Regions from separate parts of the Faecalibacillus intestinalis genome, predicted to be linked through region 1. Evidence: predicted binding sites of a transcription regulator. Region 1 holds the regulator's gene; each other region holds the start of a gene.

Evidence for each region. Region 1 encodes HrcA, which represses chaperone genes, less so after heat shock. Its sites were predicted from a motif close to TTTTAGCACTNNNNNNNNNNNAGTGCTAAAA; they were not measured.
Region 2: Fi14EGH31_RS14075 (GroES family chaperonin) is a predicted target of HrcA. The motif match lies at 6,923-6,953, and genes of this name have one in related genera.
Region 3: gltB (glutamate synthase large subunit) is a predicted target of HrcA. The motif match lies at 1,777-1,807, and genes of this name have one in related genera.

Annotation. Positions count from the first base shown of each region.
Region 1 is NZ_AP024085.1:873,715-884,378, reverse strand. It holds gene Fi14EGH31_RS04630 (family 20 glycosylhydrolase) at 1-1,950, opposite strand, end outside; gene dnaJ (molecular chaperone DnaJ) at 2,616-3,737, opposite strand; gene dnaK (molecular chaperone DnaK) at 3,799-5,616, opposite strand; gene grpE (nucleotide exchange factor GrpE) at 5,635-6,192, opposite strand; gene hrcA (heat-inducible transcriptional repressor HrcA) at 6,195-7,223, opposite strand; gene hemW (radical SAM family heme chaperone HemW) at 7,335-8,426, opposite strand; gene Fi14EGH31_RS04600 (L-serine ammonia-lyase, iron-sulfur-dependent, subunit alpha) at 8,416-9,627, opposite strand; gene holA (DNA polymerase III subunit delta) at 9,636-10,586, opposite strand; gene Fi14EGH31_RS04590 (ComEC/Rec2 family competence protein) at 10,610-10,664, opposite strand, start outside.
Region 2 is NZ_AP024085.1:2,650,847-2,661,510, reverse strand. It holds gene Fi14EGH31_RS14115 (SDR family NAD(P)-dependent oxidoreductase) at 1-33, opposite strand, end outside; gene Fi14EGH31_RS14110 (MerR family transcriptional regulator) at 215-1,018, shown strand; gene Fi14EGH31_RS14105 (hypothetical protein) at 1,046-1,537, opposite strand; gene Fi14EGH31_RS14100 (PAS domain-containing protein) at 1,663-2,046, shown strand; gene Fi14EGH31_RS14095 (M15 family metallopeptidase) at 2,059-2,886, opposite strand; gene Fi14EGH31_RS14090 (CapA family protein) at 2,894-4,072, opposite strand; gene Fi14EGH31_RS14085 (acyl-[acyl-carrier-protein] thioesterase) at 4,150-4,881, shown strand; gene groL (chaperonin GroEL) at 4,956-6,569, opposite strand; gene Fi14EGH31_RS14075 (GroES family chaperonin) at 6,584-6,844, opposite strand; gene Fi14EGH31_RS14070 (hypothetical protein) at 7,029-7,637, shown strand; gene Fi14EGH31_RS14065 (BglG family transcription antiterminator) at 7,854-9,761, shown strand; gene ypdE (aminopeptidase) at 9,754-10,664, shown strand, end outside.
Region 3 is NZ_AP024085.1:487,787-498,450, reverse strand. It holds gene gltB (glutamate synthase large subunit) at 1-1,720, opposite strand, end outside; gene Fi14EGH31_RS02730 (PduL/EutD family phosphate acyltransferase) at 1,991-2,563, shown strand; gene Fi14EGH31_RS02725 (DUF4230 domain-containing protein) at 2,665-3,300, shown strand; gene Fi14EGH31_RS02720 (HU family DNA-binding protein) at 3,323-3,598, opposite strand; gene Fi14EGH31_RS02715 (threonine aldolase family protein) at 3,694-4,704, opposite strand; gene Fi14EGH31_RS02710 (glycoside hydrolase family 1 protein) at 4,740-6,188, opposite strand; gene Fi14EGH31_RS02705 (alpha/beta hydrolase) at 6,200-7,105, opposite strand; gene Fi14EGH31_RS02700 (hypothetical protein) at 7,092-8,300, opposite strand; gene truA (tRNA pseudouridine(38-40) synthase TruA) at 8,467-9,201, opposite strand; gene Fi14EGH31_RS02690 (energy-coupling factor transporter transmembrane component T family protein) at 9,201-9,998, opposite strand; gene Fi14EGH31_RS02685 (energy-coupling factor transporter ATPase) at 9,991-10,664, opposite strand, start outside.

The sequences.
Region 1 (10,664 bases):
TACATAAACAGCACCTTCTTTAGTATAAGTACCAGTAATTGGTTTATTATCAATTACACGATATCCATAAATAGGATCTGCACTAAATTCAAATTTTTCACCAACTGTTCCATATTTAGTTACTTCATGTTTTAATTCTTGATTGTTTTCATCTACGAAACGAATAGTAATTTTACCTAAATCACCCGCTGTTAAGAATTCCCCAACATCTGGTAATGTAGATCCTTTTTCAAATCCAGCAACATTACCTAATTTAGTATAATTTTCTTGGAAACTATCAAAATCAGTAATTGAATTACTACTTGTATTCCATGATTTAGAAGCTAATGCACGTAACTCATCAGCAATATCTTCAGTAATTACATCTTCACTACATAAATTTGGATTATCACACCAAATTGCCAATGAAGCACCCTTGATAAAATCAGAACCATCATTTACAGCTGGATTTCCTTGGAACTTTCCAGGTGACCATTCATTATAGATTTTACGATCTGCATTTAAGTTATCAAATGAATGTTGTTCTCTGCCATCTGTAGGTTTACTATTACGTAATACATAATAGAAAAAGCTTGCATTGATATTGTAAATTGTATCATGGCCTTTATTAATGAATGTTTGTAAATTTGCAATACTTGAATTCCATGACATTTGTGACCAGAAATCAATTCCAATATAGTCATGCATTTTTATTTTTTGTGCACCTTCATAAGAATTTTCACCATAATAAACACCATCATTCCAAATTCTTGGTGTAAATCCACGATTATGTACATATTCTGCTAAATCATTGATATATCCAGTAATTACATCTTTCCAAATATATCCTTGACCATATTTTTTAACTGCATATGAATTTAATACACTCTTATATTCTGTAGTAAATGGTGCACGGTCAAACTCCATATACTCATCGCCACCAATATGGAAATCAGTACATCCTTCAAATAGATCCATATATTCATCATATAAACTACGAATATATGCAATAGCTTCAGGATTAGTAACATCTAAACCAGATTTATAATGATTTCCACTAGTATTAACTTGCCCATATTCTGGATGAGCTTTTAAAATTTGATCAACATGACCTGGACTATCAAATGATGGAATAACATTAATACCATATTTTTTAGCTTCTGCTAATATTTCTCTCACTTCTGTCTTTGTTAAATATTGATCAGAAACGATAGATGGATCTGTTTCACATTCAATTCTAAATCCCATATTTTCAGAAAAATGAATTTGAAGAGCATTCATTTTCATATATGACATTTCTCTAATTTGACGAATAAACCAATCTTTAGAAATATATTTTCTAGCACAATCGACATGTACTCTGCGTTCTGCAACATTTGGATAATCTACGATTTCACCGTAAACTAATCCATCGTTAGTAATAATCAAATTTTGGATTGTTCTTAATCCGTGCATAATAGCATTTTCACTAGCACCAGTTAAACGAACTCCATTTTCTCCAATAGTGATTTTATATGCTTCTTTACTATTAGAGCTACTAGTAATTGAACTTGTTTGATCAATATCAATCAAAATATCTCCATAACTCACATCTTTTTCTTGAGCATAAACCATTGCTAGCGGAGATGAAATAATTTCTTTTTCAACAAATTCTGAATTTACTAATTTTACCACTTCTTGTAATCTTGCATTTTCGATATTAGTTTGATTTGCTAAAACAGCTAATCGACTATCGTTAGTCATTTTCCAAACTTTATGGCTACTATCTGCTTTGTAAGATTGAAGAATAGGATTTGTTAATGCTTGTAATTGTTGATCTGTAAGGTTTGAAATACTGTCGCTAGATGTTGTTGCAACATTGCCTTTAGCTAAAACTGCCTGAAAACCGACTGCTTGACAAATAATAGCAACTACCAAAAGTGCCGGTAAAACTACTTTAAGAAACTTATTCTTCGATACTTTTCCTTTCATTTTCTACTCACTTTAAATTAATAAATTAATACATATACTAGTTTTTATTAATGATGTAAATTAGGTATATAAAACCAAAAACCTTATCTAAAACTTTAATTTATGCTAATTATTATCAATTGTTTTATCAATAATAGAATATTAGTAAATTATTATAATAGAATAGTAATTCTGCTATATTTGTGAATGCCTATTTAAGCGAGTCATAAAACTATAAATAATACCCCTTAACATCAACATTAATCATTCACTAGTGTTTTATGCGTTATTTAAATACTAATTTAACCCCTTTCTTGATTTTTGTTTTCCCTTTTAAAATACAAATATTTAAAGTTAGCGCTTACATCCCTCCTTAAAAAATGTATTGGGTTTAAATAAAATGACCGTATTTTTTTATAAAAACCTAACATCATATTCACTTCTATAAGAATCATATCATGATATAAATATATATTCAATAATATTTAACATATTATCCCGCTTTTTGTGATTTTTTTAACAATTAATAAAAAACATAACAAACTACTACAATTACAAAAAATTTTTTATCCATTAATAAACGCTTAAAAACTGTATTTATCCCAAAAATCCAGTTATCAATACAACTATAAAAGCCAAAAAAGTGAGATGAAACTGAACTCACCCCACTATATTTACTCGCTATTCTATCTTTTAAATCCTTTCTTAAATGATTCAAAGATAGATTCTTTTTTACTTAATTTTTGTAATTGTTCATACAATGATTTTTCTTTACTAGAAAGTTTTGTAGGAATTTTAACTTCAACCTTAACCATTTGATCTCCGTATCCGTTTCCTCTTAAATCTTTGACCCCTTTACCTTTTAATCTTAAAGTTGTTCCAGATTGTGTTCCTGCAGGAATTTTAACTTTCACGTCACCTTGTACTGTTGGTACATCTACCTCACATCCTAAAGTTGCATCAACTGAACTAATAGGAATTGTAACATAAATATTACGTCCTTCACGAATAAAGTGTGTATTGTTTCTTACACGGATTTCTACAAATAAGTCACCATTAGATCCACCATTAGATCCTCTTCCACCTTTACCAGCAACGCGTAATTGTTGACCATCATTGATACCAGCTGGAATATCTAATTGAACAGTAACTGTTTTAGTAATATATCCTTTACCATGACAGTCAGGACATTTAACTTTAATTTCTTTACCAGTACCATTACAATGTGGACATGTTGTTTGTGTTACAAATGTACCAAATGGAGATTGTTGTTGTTTAGAAACAGTTCCTGTACCATTACAATGCGAACATGTTTGTACATCGTTTGGTGTTTTTGCACCACTACCATGACAATGTGGACATTCTGCATCATAAGTTACTTTAATATCTTTTTTAACACCATTGATTGCATCCATGAAATCAATTTCTAGACGCATTAAATGATCATCACCACGACGTGGTCCATTTTGTCTTTGACGACGACTTCCCCCGCCACCAAAGAATGATCCAAAAATATCTCCTAAATCGACATCTTCAAAACCAAATCTACCAAAGCCACCGGCTCCAGCACCACCTGCACCTTGTTCAAAGGCTGCATGTCCATAACGATCATAAGCCGCTCTTTTATTATCATCAGATAAAACTTCGTAAGCTTCTTGAACTTCTTTAAATTTTTCTTCTGCATCAGGTTCTTTACAGATATCGGGATGATATTGTTTTGCTTTTTTACGGTATGCACGTTTTATTTCATCAGCGTTTGCTGTTTTTGAAATCCCTAAGACTTCATAAAAATCTCTTTTACTTGCCATAAAATCATCCTTTCTATAATACTTTTAAAAAACCAAGGAAGAACCTTGGTTTTTTAAGTGATTAGTTCTTTTCTTCGAAATCAGCATCAACAACATTATCATCATTGTTATTTGATGTTGTTTGTCCAGCACCACCATTAGGGTTTGCTTGTTGTTGTTGATAAGCATATGATGCCATTTGTTGAGCCATTTGTTCTAATTCTGACATTTTAGCTTCAAGAGTAGCCATATCATTGTTATCTAAAGCAGTTTTTAATTCAGTTTTTAATTGTTCTGCTTGTTGTTTTTGATTAGCATCAATCTTATCACCTTGTTCAGCTAAAGCTTTATCAATTTCATTGATCATTTGTTCAGCTTTATTTCTTGTTTCGATATCTTTACGTTTCTTTTCATCTTCAGCTTTATTAGCTTCAGCTTCTTTTACCATACGATCGATTTCTTCATCAGATAATCCTGTAGAGTTTTGAATAACGATTGATTGTTCTTTTTGAGTTTTTAAATCTTTAGCTTTAACATTTACGATACCGTTAACGTCAATTGAGAAAGTAACTTCGATTTGAGGTACTCCTCTTGGAGCTGGTTCGATACCATCTAATTTGAATAAACCTAATTGTTTATTATCTCTAGCCATTGATCTTTCACCTTGTAATACGTTGATATCAACAGCTGGTTGATTATCAGCAGCAGTAGAGAATACTTGTGATTTAGTAGTTGGAATTGTTGTATTTCTTTCAATCAATACTGTCATAACTCCACCCATTGTTTCGATACCTAATGAAAGTGGTGTAACATCTAATAATAAGACATCTTTAACGTCACCAGCGATAACTCCACCTTGGATAGCAGCACCCATAGATACAACTTCATCTGGGTTTACTGATTTGTTAGGTTCTTTTCCAAGTAAACGTTTAACAGATTCTTGAACAGCAGGGATACGAGTAGATCCACCAACTAATAATACTTGATCAATTTCACTTGGTTGCATTCCAGCATCACTTAATGCTTGTCTAACTGGTCCTTCAGTAGCTACAACTAAGTCTCTTGTAATTTCATCAAATTTAGCTCTTGTTAATGATAATTCTAAGTGTAATGGTCCAGCAGCACCAGCTGAGATGAATGGTAATGAAATTTGAGTTTGCATTACACCAGATAAGTCTTTTTTAGCTTTTTCTGCAGCTTCTTTAATACGTTGCATTGCCATTTTATCGTTAGATAAATCAATACCATTTTCTTTCTTGAATTCATCTACGATGTAGTCCATGATTTTCTTATCGAAATCATCCCCACCTAATTTATTGTTACCAGCAGTAGCTAATACTTCAAATGTACCATCAGCTAAGTCTAAGATAGATACGTCGAAAGTACCACCACCTAAGTCATAAACTAATACTTTTTGTTCTTGGTCTAATTTATCAAGACCGAATGCTAATGCTGCAGCAGTTGGTTCGTTGATGATACGTTCAACATCTAAACCAGCGATTTTACCAGCATCTTTTGTTGCTTGTCTTTGAGCATCATTAAAATATGCAGGTACAGTGATAACTGCTTTTGTTACTGTTTCACCTAAATAAGCTTCAGCAGTTGCTTTTAAGTTTTGTAAGATCATTGCTGAAATTTCTTGTGGTGTATAAGATTTACCATTTACGTTTTCTTTATGATCAGTACCCATATAACGTTTAACTGACATTACTGTATCAGGGTTTGTTACTGCTTGTCTTTTTGCAGCTTCCCCAACAATAATTTCACCATTTTTGAAAGATACAACTGAAGGTGTTGTACGATTTCCTTCTGGGTTTGCAATTACTTTTACTTCATTGTTTTCTAACACACTTACACATGAGTTTGTAGTTCCTAAGTCAATACCAATAATTTTTGCCATAATATAAATCCTCCTATTTTATTCACTTACTTTTACTAAAGATGCACGAATAACGCGATCTTTTAACATATAACCTTTTTGTAACTCTTCAACAACCATACCAGGTTTAAAGTTTTCATCACTTACAGTCATTACTGCTTGATGGAAGTTAGGATCAAATTCTTTACCTTCAGCTTCAATCACTTTAACTCCTTGGTTTTCTAATAATGTCATGATTTGTTTATAAATCATTTCATATCCTTTTAAGAAGTTTGCCACTTCTTCACTTGGATTTTCAATTGCTAATGATCTTTCAAAGTTATCAACGATTGGTAACATTTGTTCAATAAAACCTTGCATCATGAACTTTAAGTTATTTGCATGTTCATTTTGCATACGTCTTTTAATGTTTTCCATATCCGCAAACACTTTATAATAATCATTTTTCCATTTATCAACTTCACCTTGAAGAATTTTAATTTGATCTTCTTGATCAACTTTTTCCTCTTCAACAACTTCAGCCTCAGCTTCTTTGTTTTCTTCAACTTCTTCAGTTACTTCTTTTTCAACTTTAGTTTCCTCAGCCAATTTGTTCACCTCTATTTCTCATCTTGTTTATCTTCTAAACAAGCCTTTTCAATATTTTCAGATATATACTCTACTAATGCCACTACTTTTTCATAAGGCATTCTTGTTGGACCAATTACCGAAATAGAACCTTTTGATGTTTCCCCTGTTTTAAATGAAGCAGAGATTACTGAAACATCATTCATTTTTCCTAGAGGTGTTTCATTTCCAATATTGATTTGAATACCATCCTCACTCGATAACGGTAGAGTTTTCCACACTTTTGAATTTTCAAAAGCACTTACAAGTCTTCTTAATTTATCCACATCATTAAATTCTGGTTGATAGAGAATATTTTCTTTTCCAGAAAAATAAACACTATTTGAAGCAAATTTAACGAATGCTTCCAAAAACGCATTAAATAATTCTTCATGTTGCTTCACTTGCGTTGTAAGAATTGGTCGAACATCTCGTTCTAAACGAAATGCCACTTCACTGATAGGTGTTCCTATCAATAATTCATTCATCACATTAACACAACTTAATAAATCTTCCATTTCTACATCACTTGAAAATTGGAAAACTTTATTTTCAACATGACCTTGACTTGTAATGATAATTGCTGTTACACGTCCATCATCCAAAGGAACAACAGAGATGCGTTGCAACATATCATCTAAAGCATTTCCTAATGCAACACTTGTAAGATGAGTTAATTCACTCAACATGTTACAACTTTCATGCACCATCTCATTTAAATTTCGACGATGCTTATTAATAATTGTAGCAACTTGATTTTTTGTTCCTTCATCCAAATCAACTTTTCCTAAGTTATGAACATAGAAACGATATCCTTCTTTAGAAGGTACTCTTCCTGAAGAAATATGTGTTTTTTCTAGATAGCCATAATTTTCTAGAAAGTTCATTTCATTACGAATCGTTGCACTTGAATACGGTAGTTGATATTTTACCATCAATGCCTTGGATCCAACCGGTTCAGCATTTTCGATAAATTCTTCAACTATACATTTGAATATCAGCATTTGTCTTGCTGTTAACATCAAGTTCACCACCTTTAGCACTCCTATTTCTCTTGTGCTAAATACATTATACATTTTATTTTAGCACTGTCAACAACTTGGTGCTAAAAAAATAAAAAAATAGCATTCCTGCTATTTCATAAAATCAATTAATATATCATTTAAAACATATTGCCCTTCTTGCGTTGCTTTTAAATAATCATTTTCAATCATCAATCTACCCTTTTCTATATTTCTAGTAACCGCTTCTTTATATAGAACACAAGCATCTTCTTGATATCTTTCTTTAAATTTTTTTAAATCTAAACCTTCTTTTAAACGAAGTGACATCATTATTTGATTAAACATCGTTTCTTCTTTTGTTTCATCAATTGTTGTTGTTTTAAAATCACCATTTAAATATTTAGTAAGTGATCGACTATGTTCTATAATTTGTCCATCAATTTTACTACATGCACCTAATCCTATTCCATAATAATTATCATAATACCAATAAGTTAAATTATGCTTTGATTGATAACCTTGTTTAGCATAATTAGAAATTTCATATTTTTCAAAACCTATTTTTTCTAATTCTTGATCAATGAATAATGTTAATTGATATTCGCTTTCTTCATCTAAAGGTTGATAATTTTTATATTTTAAAATCGTTCCTTCTTCTAAAATCAAAGAATAATAAGAAACATGTTGTAAATTTAAAGTTTGTAAAACTTCTATATCCTTTTGAATATCTTCTTTTGTTTGTTTTGGTAAACCATACATCAAATCAATTGAGATATTATCAAAACCTATTTCTTTAGCGTATTTAATAATATTTTTTACTTGTGTTGTATTATGATGACGATCTATTTCTTTTAATAAATGATCTTGAAATGTTTGTACACCAATACTTAAACGATTAATGCCACTTTTTTTTAAAATCTTTAACTTATAATAATCCATTGACTCTGGATTAACTTCCATACAATATTCTTCCACTTCTAAACTATAGGTTTTTAACATTGACATTAATTTTTCTAATTGTTCATCATTTAAAGCACTAGGGGTTCCCCCTCCAATATAAATCGTTTTTAAATGATGTTGCTCTATTTGTGATAATTCTTCATTTAATCTTTGTAAATAGAGATCACTTTGTTTTTGATCATAATAGACCTTGCAAAAATCACAATAACTACAAATAGACTCACAAAAAGGAATGTGTACATATAAACTTCTAGTCTCCATCTTTTAAACCAAATTCCTTTGCTAGTCCACCTAAAGAAGTTTCTTTATAAGCACTATTTAAATCTTTACCTGTTTCTTTCATAACATTGACAATTGAATCAAAAGAAACTTTATTTTTTCTTAAATATCCTAATTGCTTCGCATAACTTGCTGCATCGATTGCACGTAAAGCTCCAAAACCATTTCTTTCAATACAAGGAATTTGAACATAGCCACCAACCGGATCACATGTTAGTCCTAAATTATGTTCAAGCCCCATCTCTGCAGCATATTCGATTAAAGAATTGTTAAGTTCTAAAATCCAACCATACGCTGCCGCTGCCATCGCACAGGCACTTCCTACCTCTGCTTGACATCCGCCATCAGCACCAGAAATTGTTGCATTATGTTTAATAACATTTCCAAATAATCCAGCAACGGCCAAAGCTTTGATCAATTCTTTACGAGGAATCTCTAATTGTTTATAACAATAAAATAACACTGCTGGTAAAATTCCACTTGCTCCACATGTTGGCGCAGTAACAATTTTATTACCACAAGCATTTTCCTCAGAAACTGCATAAGCATAGCTTGAAACAAGTAATCTTTCTCGATCACTTTCTCTTCGCGTATTGATGGCTTGTTGATACATACTTTTAGCAACTCTTTTTAGTTGTAACCTTCCAGGAATCACTCCTTCATGATGTAAGCCATTTTGTACACAGGTAAACATACTATCTAACACTTCAAATAAGTAGGCCTTAAAATGTTCATCTTCATAATTTAAAACATAATCATAGAAGGAAATACCATTGTCTTCAATATATTGAATAATTTCTTTAAGATTTTTATGAGGATAGATTTGTTTTGTTTGTTGCAACTTACTTCCTTCATATTCAACAGTTCCTCCACCTATAGAATAAGCAGTAATTGTATCAAGAATTTCTTCATCTTGGTACACATAAAATTTCATTCCATTTGGATGATAAGGTAAACGATCACTTTTAAAACGAACAATCGTTTGCTTGCCCAATGTTTGTTTAATAATATAATCTGTTAAATGACCTTTTCCAGTTAAGGCAAGCGACCCATATAATTCAACTTCAAAACGTGAAGCATTTGGATATTGTTCTTTTATTTTAGAAGCTGCTCTTTGCGGACCCATTGTATGTGAAGAGGATGGTCCAAATCCTATCTTAAATAATTCTCTTAATGATTCCATAATTTCTCCTATATTCTTAACATAAATAATTCTAAGCCTAATTTTTTATCTATTTGTCCCGTCTTAATTTTAACATCCAATAAAGATAATTCATTTAAACATCTAAGTAGTTCATCTATTTGAAAAAATTGACCTTCTTTTCTTACATATTTTAAACGAAAAGGATTAACTGCCAACATTTTAGCAATTTCTTGATCAGTATACCCTTTTCTATCTAATAATTTTACTTGATAAATCAACCGCATAGAATTAGCTACCAAAACAATCAATTTAACTGGTTCTTCATTAATTGTCATTAAATCTTTATAAATAGACATCATCTTTTGTTTATCTTTACTTAAAATAGCTGTTGTTAAATCAAAAACATTTTCATCCAAGGGACGACTGACAAGTTCTTCAACACAATGAATATCAATATGCTGTGTATATAAACAAAGCTTTTCTACTTCACTAGCAATATCCATTAAATTTGTTCCTTTTCTACTTAAAAGTAACTCTAAAGCATCATCATCAATAGTACAATTTCTTTTTTTAACAGCCTGTCTTGCTGTATCAGAAACTTTATAATAATTTAGAGGATTGATTTCATAAAACTGTGCTTCTTTTCTTAACATCTTGACAACTTTTTTTCTTTCATCAAAATTCTTTTCATCATTAAAAATAACAAGATGCACTGTTTTATCTAAATAAGGTAAACATTGCATAAAATAATCTATATCATGATTATCTTTTTTTATTTTTTTGGTTGTTAGAAAATCTGCTTTTTTAATAACAACCATTTTTTCATCACTTAAAAAAGGAGGTGTCATTACATCTTCTAAAACAACTTTCATTCCCTCTTTAGAAACATCATAAACTGTATAATTCATCTGTTCTTGATTACAATGATGATCTTTTTTTAACTTATCTAAACGTTGATCCATCAGTAATCTTTCTGTTCCATATAATACATATAACATATCATCACCATAGATATTATAAACTAAAAACCACTTGAAGTCATGACATAATTCTTACCTCCATAATAAACAATCTTA
Region 2 (10,664 bases), 1.1 Mb from region 1:
ACCTGTAATAAGAACAACTTTTTTTTCTTCCATAATTTTTTCTCTCCCTTTGTTATTTATTTAACATCACATGTTATTTTTTTAACAAAGTCATTTTAAACTCTCAAACGATTTGAGAGTCAAGGGGGTAAAAAAGTGTCAAATAAGGTCAAAAAAGAGGAAAATATGTTATAATTTGGTGAAAACTTTAAAACAATTTGAAGGTTGGGGGATTATGTACAATACTTATACAATAGGAGAACTTGCTAAAATACTAGGAATTACAGCTGAAACAATTCGTTATTATGAAAGAAAAGGAATCATTGCGCCTATCCATGATCAAGAAACAGGATATCGCTATTATACAACTTGGGATCTTCATATGCTGATTCGTGCACGCTGTTATCTTGGCTTTGGATTATCAATTGAAGAAACAGCGGGAATACTCCAAAGTAAGTCTTTAGAAGAAATTGATGATTTATTAGAAGAACAAGAACAAATCATTCAAAAGAATATTATTTATCAAATGAATTTATTGAAAAGATTGCGTACGAATAGAAAGTTGATTAGTCGAAGTGAAAACTTAAACTTTACTTTACAAAAAAGACCAGGAATCTATCGTATTGATACACAAAAATGTTATACGATAGATTTAAAGAAAGAAGAACGTGAAGAACTTAAAGAATTTTGTCAAAAAATACCATTTGTTTTTTCTACGGCGCTTTTTCCTAAAGAACATATTGAAAATGAAAATAAGGAATTCTACTATGGAATAGGGGTAGAGGAAGAATTTGCGGGAGTACTTGATATTAAGGAAAGTGAATATGTTCATTACTATCCTGAACAGTTATGTCTTTATATGTGCGTTCCTTCTCGTTCGAGTCAAATACTGACATATGAGGTTTTACAGCCCGCCTTTGATTATATGGAAAAAAATAATCTCCAACTTGCAGGAGATGTGATTTCTCAAGTGGTTTCAATGTGGAAACCTGAAGACGAATATTTTAATTATCATACAATTTGGATTCCAGTCCAATAAAAAAGCAATTTCAACCGAAATTGCTTTTTATCTTGATCTTTGTAATGATTTTTTAAGAATAGAATCATCGATGAAGCGAATATATGTTTCTAATGTCTTTTGTCCATAAGTAAAACGTAATTTTGTTTTCTTCGGATAAGTCACTCTTTTAATTTTTCTATAATCAAATAAAACACGACCAATTAAAACTTGTTTTTGTCCAAAGAAAATAATCCATTGAATCATTAAATAGAAAACAAAAGAATAAATTGTTAAAGCATTTAATGGTAAATAAACACTATCAACATCTCCACTTAATAAATGCGTAATCATGTAATAAATACAATAAACAAGCATTACTAAATAAATAACAATAATGATTGCATAGAATATTTTTCCTTGCATGTTTAAACCACAAACCATGGTATCATCTTTCTTCTTTGTTTTAATAATTGTAGCTACGAAATTAATGACAAGATAAGTAATCCACACTAAAATAACAGCTACTAAAATAGGTAATAAATATTTTAAATCTCCCATAAAAGACGCTCCTTTAAATAATTACCTTATTATTATACAAGAAAAAACAAAAATAGTATAGTTAAAAAATAAAGACAATCAGACTTTATGTTATAATGTGGGTAAATTAAGAAAGAGGAAATACCATGGAAATAACAAAAGAAATATTAGAAAGCATTTTAGATGCTTATAGTTATGAAATTGTTTTTGTTGATCGACAACATATTGTGCGCTATATGAATAAAACAGCTAAAGAAAGATATGGTGGGCGTGTAAAAATCAATCAAAGTTTATTTAATTGTCATAGTGAAAACTCTAAAGTTAAAATTGAAGAATTTTTAAAAAGAGCCGATGCTGGTGAAGATGAAATGTTTGAAACTTATAATACTAAAACAGGTGAAAGAGAATTCTTTGTACCTGTTAGAGATTCTAATAAACACGTCATTGGTTATTTTGAAAGACATGAGATGCCTTGGGATGAAAGCAATCCTAAAGTTCCTGTAACTGAATATTGGAAACATAGAAGATAGCTTTGCTATCTTCTAATAGTTTCTAGCATAATATTCATCAAAAGTTAGACCACTTTTTTCTATTTTTTGGGCTAGATCTTTTCCTACATAACGAATGTGCCAAGCTTCATAACTATACCCTGTTAGTTCCTCTTTATCTTTTGGATAACGTAAGATAAAACCATAATTACTTAGTTGGCTTAAAAACCAAGAATATTGAGGGTGATTTTCAACTTCTTCATATTTATATTGATCTAAAGCAATATCTAATCCTAACCCCGTTGTATGTTCACTATGACCAGGACGTGAACAAGTTTCATCTGCTCTTTCTACACTATAAGTTTCTACCATATGATTATAAATTTCTTTTTGCCAGGCTGTTGAACGATAGCCTGAAGTCACATACAGTTCAAAACCTTTATTTATACAAGCTTGTTTTAAAGCTTGAAAATCATCATAAATCACTTTTCTAGCAGTATGTTTACTATAAGAACTTCCATAAGTACCTGCGTTTGTATTTATTTCAACAAGATCACTCGGTTCATAGGTTTCATCTAATTGATAATATTTATTAACAATTGTATTTAAATCATTAGGATGTTCTTGTTTGATAATTTTTCCATAAAAATCAAAATCACGATTCATATTTACAAGTGTAATAACTTCTTTTTTACTTAAATCTTGGTGTGCTTTTTGGTAGGTATCATATCTTTCTTTATATTCTTGATGATAAAAACTTATTTCAGGTGTTTGTTTCTTTTTTACCGTTTTTACTTCCTGAGTATTCTCTTTAGGAAAGAAAAAAACGATACTACCAACCATACAGATTATTAATATTAATAGACTTATTCTTTTCTTCATATAAACCTCACATTTCTATATCAATATCATCATTACTAATCATTTGTTTAACATAATTTTTGAATTCTTTAATGATATTAGCTTGATCTTTTAAAATACTATGTTGACTAGCAAGAGTAGAAGTATATTCTTTAAGTGAATAAATAGTTACAACATTATCATTATAATGATTGACAAGAGGAACATATTGAATATTTTCAATACTGATTTCATCTTCTTTTTTAACAAAATCAAAACATACCATTCCTTCTAACTGATTATAAACATCTTTCATCGTACTTAAAAAATTACCTAAAGAATAAATAACAAGTGTATGATTGATTTTTTCAATAGGTTGAATTAAATGAGGATGATTTCCAATTACAACATCAACACCTAAATCAGCAAAATAGTGAGCATATTCTTGTTGTAAATCAGATAATTCACTATGTCCTTCTTTACCCCAATGAACAGCTACAATAACTACATCACTTTGAGCTTTAGCGTTGTTTACATCTTCTTTAATTTGTTCCTTATCTAATTGTCCTAATATATAAGGATACGTTTTTAATTGTTTTTGAATAGATTTATAGTTGGTTGTTTCATTAACACCAAAAGTATAAGCTAAAAGACTAAAACGAATTCCGTTTTTTTCAATGACTCTTATTGTTTGCCGGTCTTCTTGATTTTCATATAGTCCAGAAAAGAGAATATCGGAATGTTGTTTCCAAATATGTGCAGATGATATCAAAGCATTTTTTCCTAGATCCATGGAATGATTTGTAGCACTAGAAGCCATATTAAATCCTGTATCTTGTAGATCATCAATTAAAGATTCAGGAGAATTAAAATTAGGATAACCTTTAATTCCATAAGAATCACCAGCAATCAAAGTTTCTTGATTAATATAAGCTAAATCATGATCAGAAATATATTTTTTTATATTTTGATAACAAGGTTTAAAATTATAGGTTGTATTATTTCCTTGTTTTAAGGCATATTGATAAACATTTTCATGGATAATATTGTCTCCTACTGCAACAAAGGAAACAGTAGGATAGGATGTGTTTTTTTTATTTTTTTTATGTATTGTTCTAGGTTGGATAAGAGTAGAATAATAAGAAAATATAAAATAAAAAAGTAAACATAGTGTTATTAAGAAAGTGATTGAAACAAAGAATATTTTTTTCTTATTTATTTTTTTCATATATTTTCCAGCCTTTCCTTTTGATTATAAATATATTATTATTAATTTAATAAAAAATAAACATTTTGGAGAAAAAAATGAAAAACAGTGAAACATTTGAACGATATGAAATAGAATACCAAAACGCCGATTATTATGGTGAATATAAATATGCGGATTTATTATCAAAGCTTTCTAATCTTGCAACTAAAAATGCGATGGAAATAGGTTTGTGGAAGGAAAGTTTTAATGGAAAATATGGTTGGGTATTAGTTAAACAAACAGTTAAATTAAAAAGACCACTATTAGTAGGAGAGGAACTGATAGTTTCTACCCGTGCTAAAGGGGAAAGAAAAATTCAATATTTTAGAACCTATGATTTAAAAATTAATGATGAAGTTGTAGGAGGCATTTATTCTATTTGGACATTAATAGATATTGAAAAAAGAAGAATTGTCAGACCACAAAAAGTAGGAATTACAATTCCTGAATGTGAAGAATATTCGAGTTTTGTAGAAAAATACGAGCCGCTTTTAGATATAGAGACTCAAAAAGTTCAAACAAGAGAAGTCATGTATAGTGATATTGATTTAAATAAGCATATGAATAATGCAAGATATCTTGAATGGGTCATGGATCTTCTTCCTCAAAACGTATTAGAAAAATATTTTATTGGAGAAATGACAATGCACTATCAAAAAGAAATTGCTCCAGAGAGTATTGTGGATTTATATTATGGGCAAGAAGATGATCATTTTAAAATAGAATTTAAGATTGCAGAACAAATACATTTTGTCATATCAGGAAGATTTAAAGAAAAGAAAGAGTAATGGATAAAGTTATATCATAATATACTAAGAAAAAAGTGATTCTCATTTAAAACAAGAATCACTTTTCTTATCTATTAATACATTGCAGGAGTTGGAACTTCGTTTTTAGAAGTATCTTTTGCATCGGCAATACCTGCTTCGGTTGTAATGAATAATGAAGCAATACTGCAAGCATTTAATAATGCGCTACGAGTGACTTTAGTTGGATCAATGATTCCTTTTTCAAACATATCGACCCATTGTCCATTTTTAGCATCAAAACCATAATTCTTTTGCGCAGTTTTTTGGCTTTCAACAATGTCTTCTGCATTATATCCAGCATTTTCAGCAATTTGTTGAATTGGAGCAAATAAGGCTTCCATGACAATATGAATACCTTTTTGAACATCTACATTATCAGATTTTAATTGAGGTTTAACTTCTTTATATGCTTCTACTAAAGCAGCACCACCACCAATAACAATACCTTCTTCAACAGCGGCTTTAGTGGCGTTTAAAGCATCTTCAATACGTAATTTCTTTTCTTTAAGTTCACTTTCAGTTGTTGCTCCTACTTTAATAGTAGCGACACCATTTGATAATTTACCTAAACGTTCTTTTAATTGTTTTTGATCATAAGAAGAAGTTGTTTTCGCTAATTGATTTTCAATACTTTCAATACGTTGTTTTAAACTATCTGATGGATTATTACCAGCAATCATTGTTGTATGATTTTTTGTAACGATTACTTTTTTAATTGTTCCTAATTGATCAAGAGTAACATCTTTTAATTCCATAGAAATATCTTTATTAATAAAGGTACTACCAGTTAAAGCAGCAATATCTTGTAATAATTCTTTTTGGTTATCTCCAAATCCAGGAGCTTTTGTTGCGACAACATTGAATGTTCCTCTTAGTTTATTTAAAACAAGGGTTGAAATAACTTCGTTTTCAAAGTCATCAGCAATTAATAATAGTGGTTTATTACTTTGAACGATTTGTTCAAGAATTGGAAGAATTTCTTGTAAATTATTGATTTTATGATTTGTAATAAAGATATAAGGATTTTCCATTTCAACAGTCATTTTATCATGATCTGTGACCATATAAGGAGAAACATATCCTTTATCATATTGCATACCTTCATTGATTTCTAAGACGTTGTCAAAACTATTAGATTCATCAACATTGATAATTCCATTTTTACCAACTTTATCCATTGCTGAAGCAATCAATTGACCAATTTCTTCATTACCAGCTGAAATAGTCGCTACTGAAGCAATATCTTGACTTGTTTCTACTTTATGTGAATTTTTCAAAACAACATCAGCAACTTCTTTACCTGCTTTTTCAATACCTTCACGCATTAAAACAGGATTAGCTCCTTTATCTACAGCTTTCAATCCATTCACGATCATATTTCGAGCAAGAATGGTTGCAGTTGTTGTCCCATCACCAGCTACATCATTGGTTTTATTGGCTACTTCATATACAAGCTTAGCTCCCATATTTTCAAATTTATCTTCAAGTTCTATTTCCTTAGCGATACTTACACCATCATTTGTAATTAATGGAGAACCATAACCTTTATCTAAGACCACATTACGTCCTTTAGGACCTAATGTTACACTAACTGCATCCGCTAAAACATTCACACCTTTTAACATTGATTGACGTGCGTCATTTGAAAATCTTACTTCTTTACTCATAAATATCTGCCCCCTTATTCAAATTTTGCAATAATATCTTTTTCATCAATAACAATATAATCTTGATCGTCTACAGTTACCTTAGATCCTGAATATTCTTTATAAATTACACGATCATTTTCTTTTAATGATGAAGTACATTCATCACCAACGGCAATGACACTGGCAATAGATGGAACTTCTTTCTTTTCTGTTGATAAAACAATTCCACTTGCTGTCTTATTTTCTTTTTCTTCTTTTTTAATTAATACAAACTTATGCAATGGTTTAATCATACTATTCACTCCTTTAGCACTCACCATATCCTTGTGCTAATTTGTATTATAGTCTTATATGTTAACTTAATGTGAACTTTTTAGCACTTAAATCAATTAAGTGCTAAATCGAGGTTACAAAAAAGTGCCTACTTTACCAAATAAAAAAGCTACTTTATGATGTTAGTGAAAGGAAGGATAAGAAATGATTAATAAAGAAAATTGGAAAGAAAATTATACACATATTTCAAATGAAGTGATTGATAATGAAAAGGTTTTAAGAGTTGTTAAAAGTGGAAAAATTAATGAATATGATGAAAATACATACGCTAAATTAGTTGATTCATCATTTCATAATGGAATTATTGAAGTGAAGATGTTAAGTCGTTTATTAAAAGATGCTCCTGATTTTGCCAGAGGGTTTATTGGTATTGATTATCGTATTAATGAAGATGATACAAAGTTTGAATCATTTTATGTAAGACCAACAAATGGTAGACAATGTGATGATTCAGTAAGAAAGCAGCATGGTTGTCAATATTTTTCTTATCCAACCTATACATTTGCTTATTTTAGAGAACATGGTATTACAAAATATGAAAATCAAGTAGATATTGATTTAAATGAATGGATTAGTTTAAAAGCTGTGATTGAAGATGAAAAAGCAGCTTTCTATTTAAATGATGATCTTCAACCATTATTAGTGGTAGATCAAATGATTCATGATAAATCAATGAGAGGAAATATTGGTTTCTTTGTAGATATTGGAACAGAAGCTTTCTTTAAAGATTTAAAAATTACTTATTTTGATTAAAAGATAATTTCTAGAGGTCTAACAGCGTTAGACTTCTTTTTTATGGCTTTTATATTTTGTAATATTTAACCTTTTAAATGGTAGAGATGTTAAAATTATATTCAATATCTTTTTTTGATGAGATTAGGAAAATTATTGCATTTTTAAATGTAGAAGGTTTCCTTTTGACAAAATTTTAATTTGATATAATAAAGATAGAGGAAGGTGGAAATACCAATGAGAATGTATCTAATTATGAAAGATTTTATAAATTCAAATATATATCTCTCACTAGATTACTTTGTTCAAAAGTATGATGTTTCAAAAAGAACGATTCAAAATGACTTATCATACTTAATGCGTATTTCTCCTCGAAAAGGTTTTACATTTCATAACAAAAGAGGTTCTGGATATCTCTTAGAAATAACAAATGAAGAATTGTTTAAAGATTTTATGGAAAGCTTAAATGAAGGTATCTATTTTCAGGTTAAAGAAAGACCAGCACAAATTTTAGCTTATCTTGCTATTCAAACAGGATATATTTCAATGGATAACATTGCTGATACTTTTCAAGTATCTAAGACAGTTGTAAAGCATGATATGAAAGATGTTGAAAATCTAGCAAAGAGTTATCATTTTGAATTAGAGAGAAAAACACATTATGGTATTTTGTTACGTTATGAATTAGCTTCTTTTAAAAAGTATTTAGTTGAAGAATATTTAAATCAAAATGTTTTTATTCAAACGGCAGTAAATGATGTTATTGAAGAATTTAATGACATTGAACAAAAGTTAATTAGACAGTTGAATAAAGAAGGATTGAAAATCAACTATAATGAACTTTTAAATGTGATTGAGTATTTAAAAATTGTTATTTATATTGCACATAGACAAGATGAACAAAAAGAGGAATTTATTTTTGATAAAAATAATGAAATTCATCGAATTGTTGAATTCTTAGTTGGAATATTAGAAAAGAAATATGCTATAGGATTAAGTAAAAAAAGCATAGAAGAGATTTTAAAAGTTTTACAAAAAAATATAAAAAGAGAAATAGGTTCAATATCTTCTTTTACAAATTATTTAAAAGAAGACATTGAAGAATTTATAAAACAAATAGATGAAAAATATGATACGAAATTTCTTGAAGATGAAGACTTTAAGAAAATGTTGTTAACACATGTTTCATTATTAATAGATAGATTACATAATAAAATTTCATATCAAAATCCATTAGCCAATGAGCTAAATATTACATACCCAATGATGTTTAATATCGCTCTTCAATTTTGTAGCATGTTACATGAAAAATACAACGTTGAAGTGACATTTGATGAAATTGGTTTTGTAGCGATGCATTTTGCATCACATATGGAAAAGGAAAAACAAGGTAAATTGTTATCTTATAATCGTATTGGAATTGTTTGTTCATCAGGTGGTGGAAGTGCTTATATGATCAAGATACAAATTGAATCATTATTTCCTCAAGCAGAGGTAAAAACATTTTCATTTTTACAACAAGATGAATTGAAAACATTTCAACCTGATTTAATTTTTACAATCATGCCTTTATCTCAAGAAATCAAGGCACCAATTATTTATATCAAAGAACTTCTTGATGATAAGGATTTAGTTAAGATTAAACAAATTTTACAATGTGAAGAATATGATCCTTATACTTTGATTCAAGATAATCCTATGTATTATTCATTTTTTTCTAAAGATTTTTTTAAATTTATAGAAGCAGATAGTTATGAAAATATTATTCGGATGATGGGACAAGAATTAGAGGAAAAAGGTTATGGTAAAAAAGGCTATACTGATTTGATTTTTGAACGTGAATCGTATGTAAGTACTATTTATACAAATGGAGTTTGTATACCCCATCCACTTGAAACAGACGCACTTAAAAATATGATTTCTGTAGCTATTTTAAAGAAACCCTTTGTACAAAATGGCAAAGAAATAAAAATAGTTTTTATGATTTGTTTAAAGAAAGATCAAGTTGAAATATATAAAGTAATAACTAAAAAGTTATATCGTTTAATGCAAAAGAGTAATTATGTTGAAATGTTAACGAAGGTTGATTCTTTTGAAGAAATGATGAGTTTAATGAAAGAAATAGGAGGTGGAAATAATGAATAGTGAATTGTTAAAAGAATTGAGTAATGCTGATAGTGTAGCATCAGTAGAAGATGAGGTAAGATCAATTCTTTATCGAGAATTAGCAAAATATAGTGATGAAGTTTTTAGTGATCGTTTAGGAAGCATTATTTTTCATAAAAAAGGGACTTCACCAAACCCTTTAAAAATCATGTTTTGTGCTCATATAGATGAAGTAGGTTTTATGGTAAGACATATTTCTGATATTGGTTTTGTATATTTAGTGGCTTTAGGTTCAGTTTTAAATAAAAGCAAAGAAATGCAAATGGTTAGAATTACGACGCAAGATGGTAAAAAAGTGGAAGGCTTATTAAATGTGACTAAAGATAGCAACGGTAACGTTAAAGAAATGTACGTTGATATTGGAGTTGATAGTGCAGATGAAGTAAAAGCTTTAGGAATTGATGTTGGTGACATGGTTTGTTTTGCTAGTGAAGCAAGACAGATTCAAGATAAAGTGATTGCTGGCAAGGCAATGGACGATCGAACAGGATGCTATGTCATGATAGAAGCGATGAAAAGAATTCATGGAGATGTTGAAAATGATATTTATTTTGTAGGAACAAGTAGTGAAGAAGTTGGTGTAAGAGGTGGTAAAACAGCGACTCATCTTATTGATCCTGATATTGTTTTTGCACTTGATGTTGCGAATAATCCAGAACTTGTTAAAAACTATACGAATCATCGTTTAATTGGTAAAGGACCAATGATTGTTCATTATGATAAAACTCTTTCACCAAATAAAAAATTGATTAAATATGTTAAAGAATTAGCCAGTAAACATGGAATACCTTATCAAAGCGATATGTTCGGTGGAGGAGGAACAGATGCTGGAAATGCACACTTAGAAAAAGGTGGATGTTTGGCACTTGTTTTAGGAATACC
Region 3 (10,664 bases), 390 kb from region 1:
TAAAGCCTTCTTTTTTCAAGTTTTTGATTTTTAAAATATCTGTATTACTTAAAATAGGGTGATTGATTTTTAATAAATGACAGTTTTCTGGTTTATCTTCCAACATATTTCCATCTCGACCAATACAAATACTTGTTGAAGTAATGATTTCTTCACGAATAGCATCGATTGGTGGATTGGTTACTTGTGCAAACAATTGTTTAAAGTAATTAAATAATGGTGGATGTTTTGTTGATAAAGCTGCAATTGGTGTATCATTTCCCATTGCTACAATATTTTCATTACCAGTTAAAGCTAAATTTTTAATATAGTTTGTATCTTCATAACTATAGCCATGAATTTTTTGTAATTTAGTTAATTCTTCTCCTTCGTATCTTTCTACTCTAATACTAGGAATTCTCATATCTTTTAAATTAATTAAATTGCTTTCCAACCATTCTCCATAAGGTTGTTTTGTTGCATACGTTTCCTTTAAAACATCATCTTCAATAAGTTCACCTTTAACAGTATCAACTAATAACATTTTTCCAGGTCTTAGTCTTTCTTTTAAAATAATATCTTTAGCTGGAATATCTAATGATCCTACTTCTGAAGATAATACTAAATAATGATCTTTTGTAATGTAATAACGTGATGGTCTTAAACCATTTCTATCTAAGATAGCCCCCATGATGTCTCCATCACTAAATAAGATAGATGCTGGTCCATCCCAAGGTTCCATAAGTGTAGCATTATATTCATAGAAATCTTTTTTTGCTTGTGACATGCTTTTATCATTTTCATAAGGTTCTGGAATACACATCATGACAGCTCTTGGAAGTTCCATACCTGACATTACTAAAAATTCCAATGTATTATCTAACATAGCTGAATCGGAACCATTGACATCAACAACTGGATATACTTTTGAAGTATCCACAACATCTGTTTGCATGTTTTCTTCTCGACAGAGCATGTTATTCGCATTTCCTTTAATTGTATTGATTTCACCATTGTGAACAATAAATCTATTAGGATGGGCTCTTTTCCATGATGGCATTGTATTTGTTGAGAAACGTGAATGAACTAAAGCAATGGCACTTTTATAACTTTTATCTTGTAAATCTTTAAAGAATAATCGAAGTTGTTGTACTAAGAACATTCCTTTATAAACAATTGTACGACTTGAAAGTGAACATACATAAGTATCTTCAAATTGACTTTGTTCAAAAATTCTTCTCACTTGATATAATTTTCTATCAAAATCTAAACCACAATTTACGCCATGAGGTTTTTTAATAAATACTTGGACAATATATGGCATGGCATCTAATGCTTTTTTCCCTAAAACACTAGGTACAGTTGGTACAGCACGCCAACCTAAAAATTCTAATCCTTCTTTTTTAACAACTGTTTCAAACATTTTTTTGACACGTAAACGTACTTTTTCATCTTGAGGCATAAAGAACATTCCAACTCCATAATGTTCTTTTTGAGGTAATGTAAAATCTTTAATAATCTTTTGAAAATATTCATCTGGTATTTGTGTTAAGATTCCTACACCATCTCCAGTTTCCCCTGCTGCATCCTTTCCAGCACGATGTTCTAATTGTTCAACGATTTTTAAAGCATCATCTACTGTTTTATAAGTTTTTAATCCTTTGATATTAACAACGGCCCCTATTCCGCAGTTATCATGTTCAAATGACTGATCATATAAACCTACATTTTCTTTGTTCATAAAGGTTCCTCCTTTTTTTGTACAGTTAGAATAGCATATTTAGTAATATGTGTAAAGATTAGCACTTTTTTTATGATTTTCCTAAAAAATAGCTATATTGTATACATTTTTTAATGTTTTATCAATGATTTGATAATCTTTTTTTAGCAAATTAATAAATTTATTTCAAAAGTGAGAAAAATTTTTTTTATTTTTTTTTAATTTATTGGCATTAAATGATAAAAAGAGTAGAATAAATGTAGTATTAATATATGGAAAGAGGAGAAAAATATGGAAGATATGTTTATTGTCGAAACTTCTGCTAGACATATTCACTTAAGTGATAAAGATTTAGCAACTTTATTTGGTGAAGGTCATCAATTAACAAATAAAAAAGATTTATCTCAACCTGGTCAATTCGCTTGTGTTGAAAGAGTAAAAGTAATTGGACCTAAAGGAGAATTAAATATGTCTGTTTTAGGACCTACAAGAAAAGAAACTCAAGTAGAAATTTCTTTAACTGACGCTAGAAGCATTGGTGTTCAAGCATTAATTAGAGAATCAGGAGATATCGAAGGAACTGCTGGATGTAAATTAGTTGGTCCTGCAGGAGAAGTTGAAATTCCTTGTGGCGTGATTGCTGCAAAAAGACATATTCACTTAACACCTGAAGATGCTGAAAAATTTGGAGTAAAAGATAAAGAAATCGTTAAAGTTGAAATTAATACAGATGGACGTTCTTTGATCTTTGGTGATGTTGTTTGTCGTGTAAGCGCTTCATATGCAACAGCTATGCATATTGATACTGATGAAAGTAATGCAGCAGCTTGTGGTAGAGAAGTTTACGGTAAAATCGTTAAATAAGAAAAAGAATGGTTTTAGATATAATTTCTAAAATCATTCTTTTTTTATACCTATAATATCTTACTTCGACAAATTATGATATAATCTTCGTGGGTGATGACATGAAAATATTAGATACTCTTGGAAAGTCAAAAAAGGCTATTGGTGGTGTTATAGCAATTATAGTTTTAGTTATTGCAATCTTTTTTGCAGGTGTTCATTATGCAAGTGGTAGTAACAATGATAAAATTACTTCAACAACCATTAAAAATCAATTAACTGAAATTAATGAGCTTGCACTTTATTCATATGATTATAGTAAGGTAGGAAAATTTTCTAATAAATTATCTTTTAATGGTTGGAAAATTCCTTTAACACAAAAAACTTTTATTATTACATATGATGGATCTATTAAAGCAGGGATTGATTTAAAACAGGCTAAAATAAGTATCGATAATGAGCAATTAAATATTACTTTACCTGCAGCAAAAATTTTAAGTCATGAAATTGATGAAAAATCTATTGAAGTATATGATGAATCATCAAATATTTTTAATCAGATAAGTATTAACGATTACAAATCTTTTGCGACTAAAGAAAAGAAAAAAAATGAAAAAGAAGCTATTTCTAATGGTATTTTAGAAAAGTCTAAAACAAAAGCTGAACAAACCTTAACCACATATCTACAGGCTATTCCAGAAATTAAAGATCATTATAAATTAAATATTACAATTGAAAATACAAAAACCGATGAGTAACAAACTCATCGGTTTTCTATTATTATTTATTAACAGCTTTTTTTAATGCAGAACTTGCTTTAAATGCAGGTGCTTTACTTGCAGCAATTGTCATTGTTTCACCAGTTCTTGGGTTTCTACCTGTTCTTTCACTACGAGTACGAACTTCAAAATTACCAAAACCTTTTAAAGAAACTTTATCTCCTTTAGCTAAAGCATCAGTAACAACTTCAACTAAAGCAGTTACTACTTTATCTACATCAGTTTTTGTTAATTCAGTGCTTGAAGCAATAGCTTCTACTAATTCAGTTTTATTCATTTTTATTATCTCCATTTCTCGAAATTTAGGATAATAAATCCTAGTCATATTCTACTACGTTATCTATTTATTTACAATAAAATAGTATGTATCAATTATAATTCTTCTATAAATTGTTCACATATTTCTTTGGACGTTGCCCATGATGTAACTAGACGTATACATGTATGTTGGTTATCTATTTTAAACATATACGTTGTTATATAGTTTTTATTTATTTTTTCCAACGTTTGTTGATCGACGATTGGAAATATTTGATTAGAAGGACTTTCAATATACATCTTATAGCCTTTATCTTTGAATCCTTTTCTTAATATATCAGCACATTCATTTTCATGTTTTCCTATTTCTAGATATAAATCATTTTCAAATAAAGCATTAAATTGAACTCCTAATAATCTTCCTTTAGCAAGCATGGCACCTTTTTGTTTAATATGATATCTAAAATCGGTTTTTAATTCATCATTAATAATAACTAAACATTCACCAAATAAGGCTCCCATTTTTGTACCACCAATATAGAAAACATCACTATAAAGCGCCATCTCTTGTAAAGTTGGTGCATCTTTCAAGACAAGTGCACTTCCAAGTCTTGCTCCATCTATAAATAAATATAAATTATTTTTTTGACAGCATTCATAAATGGCTTTTAATTCTTCTAAAGTATAGTACGTACCATATTCTGTTGTTTGTGAAATATATACCATTTTAGGTTGCACCATATGTTCATCAGGATGTTCACGCATGATTTCATCAATCATTTCAGGAATCATCTTTCCATCTTGATGTGGCTTTGTTAAAATCTTATGCCCGGTAAATTCAACAGCTCCTGTTTCATGAACATTGATATGTCCACTATCAACAGCAATAACAGCTTGATAATCTTTTAATGCTGAAGAAATCATAATCATATTTGTCTGTGTACCACCTACTAAAAAATGAATATCTACATTTTCATTTTCTAATATTGCTTTTATTTTATCTTTAGCTTTTTGACAATATTGATCTTCCCCATATCCTACTGTTTGAATAAAATTTGTCTTATTTAAAGCTTCCATCACTTGTGGATGAGCTCCTTCTAAATAATCACTTGCAAAGTTATACATCTTAACCCCCTAAAGAAAATAGGAAACATTGTTTCCTATAATTCTTCTCCATTTGTTTCAATTACTTTTTTATACCAATAATATGAATCTTTTTTGTATCTATTTAAAGTACCTGAATTTTCATCTTCTTCACGATCAATATAAACAAAACCATAACGTTTTTGATATCCGTTTAGCCAGCTTAATAAATCAGTATAAGACCATGTACAATAAGCAAGAACACGACAACCATCATCACATGCTTTTTTAAGTTCTTCGATATGACGTTTTAAATAATCAATACGATATGGATCATGAATTTGTCCATCTTCTAATTTATCAAATGCACCTAAACCATTTTCGGAAATAACGATTGGTAAATCATAACGCGAAGTAATTTCACGACAACACATTCTAATTCCCATTGGATCAATTGTCCAATCCCAATCTGTTGTTGGTAAAAACTCATTTTGTGGTTTTTTATAAAGACCCGGTACACCTTGAACTTTAGCGGTACCTTTTTTACCAGTGTTATTCATTGTATGATCACTACCAACACCATTAATATCATTATATTCAACAACACATGTTTGATAATAGTTCACACCCATGAAATCAATAAGTGAAGCTGCTTTTTTCATTAATGCTTCATCACCTTCTTCGAAGACAGGAGCACATCCTAATGATTTTAAATATTGAATAGCAGCACGTGGATAACGTCCATAAGCATAAGCATCCATCCAATAATAATTTTGTAAATCATCATAGTCCGCTTTAGCCATTGCATTTTCAGGTTTACGATCATAAGCATAACTTGGACTATAAGCAAATGAAGCCCCTACTTTTGCTTCTGGATGAAGTTCTTTTAAAGCTATAACACTTTTAGCATGTGCAATATTGGCATGATGATTGACTTGATAGAATGTTTTCATATCATCTACTTTTCCTGGTGGATGCATTCCTTCTAACCATCCATGTCCTGTAAAGATATTTTGTTCATTCATTGTAATCCAATATTTTACACGATCTCCATATCTTTTAAATAATGTTGTGGCATAATTTACATAATCATCAACAATTTTTCTGCTTTCCCAACCATGATATTGGTCTTCTAAAGCTTGTGGCATATCCCAGTGATAAACTGTAACCATAGGTTCAATTCCATATTTTAATAATTCATTGATAAGATTATCGTAAAATTCTAAACCTTTTTCATTGACTTCACCATTTCCATTTGGATAAATACGTGTCCAAGCAATTGAAAAACGATATGTTTTCAATCCCATTTCTGCCATCAACTTGACATCTTCTTTGTAACGATGATAATGATCAACGGCCTTATCACCTGTTGTTGCTTTAAAAGTCTTTCCTGGAATTCTTACAAATTTGTCCCAGTTGGAAACACCTTTACCATCTGCATCCCAGCCACCTTCTACTTGATAAGCAGCAGATGCACTTCCCCAAAGAAAATCTTTAGGAAATCCTTTTGTTTCTTTAAAATACATTCTTTTTCTCCTTATTTCATATATTTTTTGATAAACTGACTTAATGTTTGTTTAAAGTCATCGTTTTCAACAAGTTCATATAAGTATTTTTCATCTTTTAAGACAAACAATACTTTTTCTCCTCTATTTTTATTATATAGCGGATAAACCATCTTTAATGGTACAAAATCGTCATCTTTTGCATGAAAATACAATGTAGGTATATCATTGTGTCTAACATATTTTGTTGTATTTTCTTTTAAATCAATATGCACAGCTTTTTTTATATGACGTGCAATAATTGAAATTGCTGGATATTTTGAAATCTTATAATCTGCTTCTAAACGATATCCAATAATATCATATGGTGACGTATAAGCCCCATCTGAAATAATAGCTTCAACATTTTTTAAAACATGTCTACCTGAAGCATTTAAAATTGTATTTGCTCCTTGTTCTTTACCATACATTAATATTTTATGATCTTTCCCATAAGTTTCTAATAGGTACTTATTCCAACATACTAAATCATTGACATCCTTGATTCCAAATCCTCTAATATAACCATCACTTTGTCCATGTGCACAAGCATCTATTAATAAGATTTGTGCTTCTGGCAAATGGTCTTCAAAATATGGAACATATAATTGCATATCTTTTGCCTGTAAACCAAATGGATGTGAAATTAAAACTGTCATTTGAGGGTTTTCTTTAGGAATCAAAATTCCTCTTAATTGAATATCTTGATCATTTTTTATATAAATATTTTGACTATTGAATTTTGTTTCTAAAATACTTGGTCTATCTTCTTGTTTATGATGTCTGTATAATAATTTTTTTGCATATTTTTTGGATAATGTGTAAACAGATGCTGCTGCAGTAGAAACACCTCCTAAAACTAATAATCCTTTAATTGCTGTTTTATTATTCTTTACCATTTGAATATTCCTCCTTATATTCTTCCATTAATAATCTATTAATATTAGCTACCTGTTCAAATGAAGTAAGACGATATTCATCATGATTCATCCTTGCTGCATAGAAACGAATTGCTTTTTCTAATTCCAAACGCATAATTTCTTTGTATTCTGGTGGAAATGTTGAAATTGGAAAACATACAAATAAGAATGTATTATAATCTTTTGAAAATAAATCGATAAGTAAATCATATCCTTCTATTTCTAAAATTCTATTTCCTATTTCTTTTTGTAAATCATGATTAGCAAAAGTCAACACATCATTCATTACAAAACGTAGAATATCTTCACATGCATCGATATATTGTTCATGATTATTTTGATAAAGTGATTTGAGATATGAAATAACAATATTATTTTCTAACTGATCTGGATTTAATCTTTCAAAATGATTAAATAATCTTTCAGCAACTTCTTTATTCAATAAAATAAAGCTTCCAAATTCTTTTATAATTGAAAGTGTAAATCTTGGCATTTGACATAAGCGCTCAAAGATTTCTAATAATTCATCTTTAGTTGATTTAAAAAAGCCATCTATATGATTTGTCATTTTCTTTATGGTCTCTTTAAAATATTCTAAATGAAATTGATATTCAGTATCTAAATATTTTGCATTTACTCCATCCCATTCATATTCATATAAAATTTTATCTAATAAAAGAGCTATTGAATCCATAAATTTTTTATAATTTTTATTATATAATAATCTATCTAAATATGGATTAAAAAATGTATAAAATTCATCTACAGTTTCTTGGTTTGTACCAGAATGATATTCTAAATAATCTAGAATATTTCGATAATCTAAAGGTTCTAATATTGTATCAACTGTATGTGTTTCAATAAAATGCTCAAAAACATGACAATGTAAAATTGTTTTAAATTGATTAAAATAAAGAATCTTATTTAAAGCATCTTTTATAATGTATTCTTGTTCTTGTTCATGAAGATTAACAGAAAATGTTGGTACGATCTCATCTCCAGAATAATCTATAGTAACAAATACATCGATTGCTTTAAATTGAATATCTAAAATATAATAATGAAATTTATGTTCAAATTTTTTTGTTTGTACTGCACTATGACACCTGTATCTTCCTATATATGTGCTTTTATGGGTTTCTAAATATTTTTCAATACATTTTCTTGCCATCATTTTTTCTCCTTTATATTCTTATTTTACCATTTTTGATTATTGATGAAAACAAAAAAAGGAAATCAATCAATGAGTTTCCTTTAGTTATCATCTTTATAAAAGTTTCTAATTATATCGGATTATAAGAACTATAATCTATTTCCTGGGAAATATAGCAAATATTGTTTTATTTATAAAAAACTTCATGCAAATATAGTCCTTGTGGTTTAGCTTTAAATAAACACTTTTTTTGTCCTTTACTTTCTATTAACTCTTCTAAAAATTCTTTAGTAATTCTGTGTGCCCCTACTTGAATCAAGCCACCAACTAAATGTCTTACCATATATCTTCTAAATCCATTACCTACAAGCTTAAAAGTAACAATACCTTGATTATTTTCAATTTCAATTTGATAAAGTGTTCTAATTGTATTGCCATATTGATCAACAGCACAAAAGGATGCAAAGTCGTGTTCACCAATAAAAATTTTTGCAGCATTCCTCATTGCTTCTATATCTAATTCTTTTCCATACTGATAAATATAATTTGTTTCGAATGGAGAATAATCATTCATACTTAACATATAATGATATTCTTTCTTAGTAGCAGAATAACGACTATGAAAATTTTCATCAACTAAGAAACTATCAATAATATAAATATCATTAGGTAAAAAGTGATTAATAGCCCTTTTCCATTGTTTTTCAGGCATTTCCCTTAAAGTATCAAAGTGAAAGACTTGTCTTCTACCATGAACTTTAGCGTCTGTTCGACCACTTGCATGAATAACAATATTTTCATCTTTACAAATATTTTTTATAGCTTTTTGAATTTCACCTTGAACTGTTCTAAATTGATTTTGAACTTGAAATCCGTGAAATTTACTACCATCATAACTTACAATACATTTTATTCTATTCATTACATAAAACTCATTATAATCACACCACAACATACACCTAATGTTATTAACATTGATAACGTATCTAAATGCGTCCATGTTAAAACTTTGTATTTTGTACGTGTTGCTTCTGGATTATAATTTCTACTTTCCATAGCGTTAGCAAGTTCTTCTGCCCTTTGAAAAGCAGAAATAAATAAAGGAATAATTAATGAAATAATTGATTTTATTTTTTCCATGAAAGATCCCTCATTAAAATCCGCACCTCTACTAGCCTGTGCTTTCATAATTCTTTTCGCTTCATCTAATAAATCAGGGATAAATCTTAATGCAATTGAAATCATCATAGCAAGTTCATGCACTGGAAAATGAAATCTTTTTAATGGATTTAATAAACTTTCAATAGCTAGTGTTAATTCTAAAGGCTTCGTTGTAGAAGTCATTAATGTTGTTAAAGTAATAATCAATACAAGCCTTATAAAAATATAAGCAGTTTGTAATAAAGCACCTGAGTAGATACTAATACTTCCTATTTTTATTATAACATCACCTGTTTTCATTAAAAATATATTAAAAATCATCAAAAACAACATCATAAAGACCATCGGTTTTATTGCTTTTAAAATATGAGAAAGTTTAATTTTAGAAACTAACGAACATAATAAAACATAAATTGCTAAGATACCGTATCCTATAAATCCCGCATCAAAAAAAACAGAAATTAAAAATATGAAAACAGCACATATTTTTAATCGTGGATCTAAACGATGAATTATTGAATTCCCCGGTATATATTTACCAAAAGTCATATTATCCATGAAGTTCACCACCAATCACTTCAACTAAAGCATCAATATCATTGATAGATGTATCTATATGATAGCCTTTTAGATTCAACTGAATAATAAGATTTGTGATTAAAGGTAAATCTATTCCTAAATTTAATAAATAATCACTATCTAGAAAAATATCTTTTACTTTCCCAGCTTTTTCAACTTGTCCGTCATTCATTACAACAACATTGTCGCAATATTCTAAAACATGGTTCATATCATGAGTTACTAAAACTACTGTTTTACCCATTTCATGAATTTTTTTAAATAAATCCATCATTTCTTTAATCCCTGATGGATCTAATCCAGCTGTTGGTTCATCTAAAACAAGAATATCTGGATCCATAGCAAGTATTCCAGCAATCGCTACCCTACGTTTTTGACCACCTGATAAATCAAATGGGGACTTTTCTAAATAAGTTTGATCTAAACCTACCATTTCAAGAGATTTTTTAGCTATTTCTTTAGCACGATTTTCGTCAATTCCAAAATTCATTGGACCAAACATAATATCTCTTTCGATTGTTTCTTCAAACAATTGATATTCTGGAAATTGAAAAACAAGACCTGATTTTTTTCTAAGACTTTTTAAATTTTGAGGCTTATTATTTTGTGAAATAATATAATCATCTATTTTTATTTCTCCACTTG